Regions from separate parts of the Paenibacillus sp. PDC88 genome, predicted to be linked through region 1. Evidence: predicted binding sites of a transcription regulator. Region 1 holds the regulator's gene; each other region holds the start of a gene.
What was found. Region 1 encodes LexA, which represses DNA repair genes until DNA is damaged. Its sites were predicted from a motif close to CGAACATATGTTCG; they were not measured.

Region 1 (2,207 bases):
AATCCGCGCAACTAGACTTTCAATATCCAACTTTCTTCCCCTCCAAAATGCATAGTCTCTTTAACTTTGACATGATTAGAAAAGGTTGTCAAGGTAAATACCTGTATAGTCAGCATTTGATACAGAATAAAAAAAGACGCAGATCAAGCCGCGTCCTTAGCATGTAATAAATCATAAACGAATTATGCATATCAATCAAAATATGGGAGCTTTAACAGCTGTCCTGTTTGTATATGAGAGCTGGATAAACCATTAATATGCTGAATTTGATTAACATAATCTCTTATATCCATACCTTCCGGCTTATGCTCTGTACCGATCGCCCATAAAGTATCGCCAGGCTCCACAACAATCTTCTCGTATGCTACCTCTTGACCCGCGTCTGCAAATACCGTCATGAAACCCGTTAAGCTCAGAAGAAGGATTGAAGCTATCAATATCAAACGGATTATTCTGTGCTTGTTCTTCTTCATTATAATATGTATTGTCTCACCCAAATTATTATTAGTCGATTCATCTGTTCTAGAATGTATGCTGTGATAAGTGCTGTATTTAAGCATTATTCCAACCTCCAAACGTTTGTTCTCATTCCTTACAGAACTCACTATAACACGAACATGTGTTTTGGGCAATAGTTTTTGAGAACAATTGTTCTGTATTTTTTTAGAACTAATGTTTGTACGAACGGAGGTTCTATGCTATAATTTTCCCAAACGTTATTATGTGGAGTTGATACGGTATGTCGAAGGTATCCAGCAGGCAGTTAGCAATTCTGGAGTTTATACGCAATGAAGTCCGATTGAAAGGATATCCGCCGTCCGTAAGAGAGATTGGTGAAGCTGTTGGTCTGGCCTCCAGTTCAACCGTTCACGGACACCTGGATCGTCTGGAGAAGAAGGGGTTAATTCGTAGAGACCCTACTAAACCACGGGCTATTGAATTGCTTGGTCAAGATGATAGTGATGATAATGTTCTTCAATTTACGCAGACAGTTGCTCGTGTTCCTGTCGTTGGTAAAGTCACTGCTGGTATTCCGATCACAGCTACAGAGAATATTGAAGATTATTTCCCACTGCCGATGCAATATGTTGGCGAGGAGAAGGTATTCATGCTATCTGTTGTCGGGGACAGTATGATTGAGGCGGGGATTTCGAACGGTGACTATGTTATCGTCCGCCAGCAGCAAACAGCGAATAACGGAGATATCGTCGTCGCGATGACGGAAGATGATGAAGCAACCGTTAAGACGTTCTATAAAGAGAAGGACCATATTCGCTTGCAGCCAGAGAATCCTACATACGAACCTCTCCGGCTTACGAAAGTAACCATTTTGGGTAAGGTTATTGGCTTGTTCCGTGACTTCCTTCATTAATTTGCCATTCTTTTATTTCTAGTATAGTATGTACAAAGCCGAGATCTTCTTGAGAAGATCTCGGCTTATTTTGTAGTAAGATGTAAGTAGTTTCTGAAATACTAATATCCAGCATGCTCTCTACTCGCCTACTCGGGTGATTAAGCACTGCATTCAGTCGTTACGAGCAAGAATTTGAAGCCTACTAGTCATAATATTGTTTAAATTGTTTTCTCACCAAAAAAAGAAAAACCCTTGAGCGCTTAGAGCGCCAAGGGTTTCCGGTTTTAGTAAAGCGTCAAATATTGATCGCGTTCCCATTGATGTACTTGTGTTCTATACATGTCCCACTCGATTTCTTTCAGTTCATAGAAGTGAGCCAAGGCATGGTCTCCAAGCGCCTCAGTGATAACTTCGCTGCGGATCAGCTCATGCAATGCTTCCTTCAGATCGGCTGGGAGTGAAGGAATACCTTCTTCAATACGCTCTTCTTCAGACATGATGTAAATGTTGCGGTCGATTGGAGCAGGTAGACTCAGCTCACGGTTAATTCCATCCAATCCGGCTTTGAGCATAACAGCCAGTGCCAGATAAGGGTTCGCAGCAGGGTCTGGATTACGTACTTCAACACGAGTACTCAGCCCGCGGGAAGCCGGAATACGGATCATCGGACTACGGTTACTTGCAGACCATGCTACATAGCAAGGTGCTTCATAACCAGGAACCAAACGTTTGTAAGAGTTCACTGTCGGATTCGTAATTGCCGCCATAGCACGTGCATGCTTGAGAATACCAGCCATATAGTGGCGAGCTGTCTTGCTGAGTCCCAAAGTATCGGATTCATCATAGAATGTAT
Region 2 (2,207 bases), on a different contig from region 1:
CTCATTGGAGTCTCCTTTCAAACCGCTAGTAATATTCACTATTCGTGCACTAATGGACACTTATAGTAGTCGAAATGATCAAAAAAAAGCCATTCAATGCTAACATTATAGTAATGCGCAATCTTTGTTTTCAGATCATCTTTTGGAGTTCTTTCCCCTTGCTCATAAGACTTTAAAGTTCTTACAGGGATTCCGAGGTCGTTAGCAACTTGTTCAGCTCTTCTTTCTCCTCGAAGTTCTACTAGCTTTTGCCCGACTTCTTTGGACATTTTCAACACACCTCTTTTTTCACGTTTTGTAATCTACATCAATAATATAACACATTTAGTAACCTGTAAACACTTTTTGTGAGTTTTCGTATAAACAATCACAAAACGTGGTAATATATGAATAGGTGATGTACATGTCAAATTTCGGTGAGAGACTCACTAGCTTAAGGCAAAAACATAAAATGAGCCAAGAAGCATTAGCTGAGAAGTTAAAAGTCAGTAAAAGCTCAATTGGTATGTACGAGCGAGGGCAACGTGAGCCTTCACATGAAACTTTGCTCTTGATAGCTGATCTTTTTGATGTATCACTTGATTACTTAATGGGGAGAGATAAGGGTACTGCACCTAAAGCAGATTTCACTCGGATAGCACCAACTAATACGTCAAAACTCCCTCTGCTTGAACAAATTTTTTTCGATGGTTTTTTAGAGGCTTCAAACGAAGAAAAGGAAGAAATTATTCGCTACTGGCATGAAGAAATCAAAAAGAAAAAGAAAGTACCTCCTACAGAAAGAGACACTGACGAATCCGCTTGGGATTTGAAAGATAAATAATTCTATAGCCCTTTAGGGCTTTTCTTTTACAGTTTAAACAGAACATACGTTCCGTTTAAACGTGTTTTCAAAGCTTAGAACACCATAATCACCAAGAAAAAGGACGATGTTTCATGAACTTAAACTTAGAGCAGCAAGTGAATAAACTCTTGAATTATCTCAATATCCACTACCCACACGAAATTGACATCGAAGCCATCGCTTATGCTTGTAAAGCCGAAGTCTTTCCAACTTCAATCCGTAGCCATTGTACCGCCCATCCCACAAAAATAGGTTGGAGCGGTTTATATATCAACGATCAGTTATCTCTACCTGAATGGCGGCAGACCGTAGCCCATGAGTTGTGTCATCATGTTCTACATGTAGCCTCCCACTTAGAAATATCGAACTTACATATCCAGCGCCACGAAATACAAGCAGCACACTTCGCTGAGTATCTGCTTGTACCCCTTCACATGATCAATCATGACGATATTGCACACATCAATTACCTTGATGAAGGTATTCGCTGGATTGCTGAAGAATTTGTCGTTCCACTCGACTTAGCAAAAAATAGATGGGAAGCATGGAATGCACAAAACATTAATGTTTAAGGAAGCGATGTATAAATGCGTGTTGCTATCTATATTCGTGTATCAACAGACATGCAAGCAGAAGAAGGTTTTAGCATTGAGGGGCAACGTAGTCGTTTAATCAGCTTTGCAGAATCACAGGATTGGGTCATACACGACTTTTACGTTGATGATGGCTATTCAGCAAAAGACTTAAAACGCCCAGATATGCAGCGTATGTTGGAAGATATGGAGAAGAAACTGTTTGATGTTGTTCTCGTTTACAAACTCGACCGCCTTACTCGTTCCGTAGGCGACCTACACTCCCTACTTAAAACATTTGATCTTTATGGCGTGAAGTTTAAGAGCGCTACAGAGATTTTTGAGACGACGACAGCAATGGGGAGGTTCTTTATCACCCTTGTCGGTGCAATGGCTGAGTGGGAGCGTGGGACGATCTCAGAGCGTGTACGCTTCGGAGTCGAGCAAATGGTTGCGGAGGGGCGACGTCCAGGTGGCGTAGTGCCCTATGGATACACGCAGGACGAGCAACTCATTCCTGAAGAGGCTGCACTGATTCGTGAAGTCAGAGATTTGTATATGAGTGGTAAAGGTTATAAATCTGTGGCTATGATTATGAATCGCTCGGGTAAGCTTCGAAGAGGGCGAGAGTGGACTGATGCTACCGTTGCCTACACATTAGAGAACCCATATTACGCAGGAATCATTAGAATTAGTTCAAAGACCCCTGCCGGTACATATGTTAACAGCAAACGGGATGAGAGGGTAAAGTGCGTATATGGTAAAGGATCACATGAACCTATTTTTACTCA
Region 3 (2,207 bases), on a different contig from region 1:
CAGCGGAGGATGTCAAGAAACAGGTGTTCAAGGTGAAGGGACAATTATTCTTCGCCTCTACCACGACATTTGAACAATCCTTTGATCTGTCTGTACAAGATCGCGACATCGTCATTGACTTCTCCAATTCTCATGTTTGGGATGATTCTGCTGTAGGCGCGATTGATAAAATCATCTTGAAATACAGAGAGAATAACAATGAAGTCAGACTGACCGGACTAAATGAAGCGAGTCAGCGCATGATCGATAAGCTGGCGGTATTTACAGACAGCAAGGGTAAATTGAGTACACATTAAAACAGATATTCTTATGGTGCTTGGAAGTGTAAGTCATAAAGTAGTGAAGAATGTGCATTGTCCTGTCCTTGTTGTGAAGTAATGTGAGGTAACAGGGCGAACAATATTTTGCTTGATGAATAATAAGAAGGTCCTGCTCTGCTGAATATTCAGTAGTGCAGGACCTTCTTGCATATATCTTAAGGCTCAAAGCCCTCTTGACTAATATATACCCGATCTTCCGGAAAAACGCTTCGCATCCGAGAAAGGACGATTTGATATGCAGCGGAGTCATACCATGCTGATGAGTCTATCTCATCATATAAAGCATCCATCCCCAGCTGCCTTGTTCTTTTACCGCCGCTGCCATCTCCCATGAAATAATCATCAATGGTAACGCGGTTGGTGGCATGACTAAGCTTGGAGGCAAAAGCCTCACTGCTTGGCAGAATCGGAGCGATCGCTGCTTGAGTCGGAATGCCTGCCTCTGTTAATTTCTGCAGTGCCTTTATACGGGCAGCAATAGGAGGAGCAGAGGGAGAAAAATGTTTTCTGACCTCATCCAGATCGGTTTCGATCGTAATACTGACACGCACCCTGTCACCCAGTGCTGTGAATAAATCGATATCCCTAGTGACGAGAGGGCTTCTGGTTTGTACCAGTATAAAATCCGGAGGAGATTCGCACATTGCTTCCAGCAGGGAACGAGTAATCTGCTCTTTATATTCGATGGGCTGATAAGGATCTGTACTGGAAGACATAAAGATCGTAACCGGCCCCTTAGCTGTGGCACGCTTTAATTCCTTAAGGAATACGGTTGACGCTTCCTGCTTCACATCTACCCAAGTTCCCCATTCCGACCCGCGAAATAGAGAGACAGGCATCCGGCGGACGTAGCAATACGAGCATCCAAACGAACACCCGGTATATGGATTCAACGTATGGGTGTAGCCAGACAGGAATCCAGTTCCTTTATTCATCAGTGACTTTGGATTTTTATATAAATACTGAATATCTCTTTTGGACATAGATACACCTCTATTCTGATAGAACAGATTCTATTATAATACATGAAAGGCTATATGGGAACATATATTCTTATTGGTCGCCTGAATGTAACATCGTTCGATTATGAGATATCAGATTCGGGTATAACATTCGTAGCCGGATAATCCAGCAATTACCTAATTCATTAAATGTAATATTACAGCATAAAAAGGAGATGTAATCATGATCAAGAGAAATACAATTAAGCTGGCAGATGGCACCGTGCTTCCCGCAATTGGACAAGGAACCTGGCGCATGGGAGATGATCCTTCCGTACGAAATGAAGAGATTGCTGCACTTCGCCTTGGTGTTGAGCTGGGCATGCATGTTATTGATACCGCAGAAATGTATGGCGAGGGCTTGTCCGAATCACTTGTGGGAGAAGCGATCCATGGTATTAGGGAAGAAGTATTCCTTGTCTCTAAAGTATATCCTCATAATGCAGGACGAAACCGGATCATTACCCGCTGTGAGCAGAGCCTGCGCAGACTGAAGACAGACCATTTGGATTTGTATTTGCTTCACTGGAGAGGAGACGTACCGCTGGCCGAAACAGTAGAAGGTATGGAGAAGCTTGTTCAGGACGGCAAAATCGCGCGTTGGGGCGTTTCCAATCTGGATACAGAAGATATGGAAGAGCTGGTATCTGTATCTAAAGGCAGTAATTGTGCGGTTAATCAGGTACTGTATCACCTTGGCTCGAGAGGGATTGAGGTTGATCTCATGCCATGGCAGGCGGAGCATCAGATCCCAATTATGGCCTATTCTCCGCTTGCACAGGGAGGTACACTGCGTCGTGAAATTATTGGCAATGAGACTGTAATGTCAGTTGCTGAGAAACATAATATAACTCCGCTGCAGTTAATGCTTGCTTGGAGTATTCGG

Region 2: a site for LexA is predicted at 863-876, ahead of BLW49_RS18020 (ImmA/IrrE family metallo-endopeptidase). Genes of this name have one in related genera too.
Region 3: a site for LexA is predicted at 1,361-1,374, ahead of BLW49_RS00595 (SPL family radical SAM protein). Genes of this name have one in related genera too.

The regions. Positions count from the first base shown of each region.
Region 1 is NZ_FNNT01000002.1:370,246-372,452, reverse strand. It holds gene BLW49_RS08325 (DUF896 domain-containing protein) at 1-30, opposite strand, end outside; gene BLW49_RS08320 (LysM peptidoglycan-binding domain-containing protein) at 192-560, opposite strand; gene lexA (transcriptional repressor LexA) at 740-1,372, shown strand; gene glnA (type I glutamate--ammonia ligase) at 1,639-2,207, opposite strand, start outside.
Region 2 is NZ_FNNT01000006.1:23,021-25,227, forward strand. It holds gene BLW49_RS28845 (hypothetical protein) at 1-5, opposite strand, end outside; gene BLW49_RS18010 (helix-turn-helix transcriptional regulator) at 39-269, opposite strand; gene BLW49_RS18015 (helix-turn-helix domain-containing protein) at 404-823, shown strand; gene BLW49_RS18020 (ImmA/IrrE family metallo-endopeptidase) at 937-1,416, shown strand; gene BLW49_RS18025 (recombinase family protein) at 1,432-2,207, shown strand, end outside.
Region 3 is NZ_FNNT01000001.1:146,734-148,940, reverse strand. It holds gene BLW49_RS00605 (SulP family inorganic anion transporter) at 1-296, shown strand, start outside; gene BLW49_RS29435 (universal stress protein) at 310-378, shown strand; gene BLW49_RS00595 (SPL family radical SAM protein) at 476-1,303, opposite strand; gene BLW49_RS00590 (aldo/keto reductase) at 1,506-2,207, shown strand, end outside.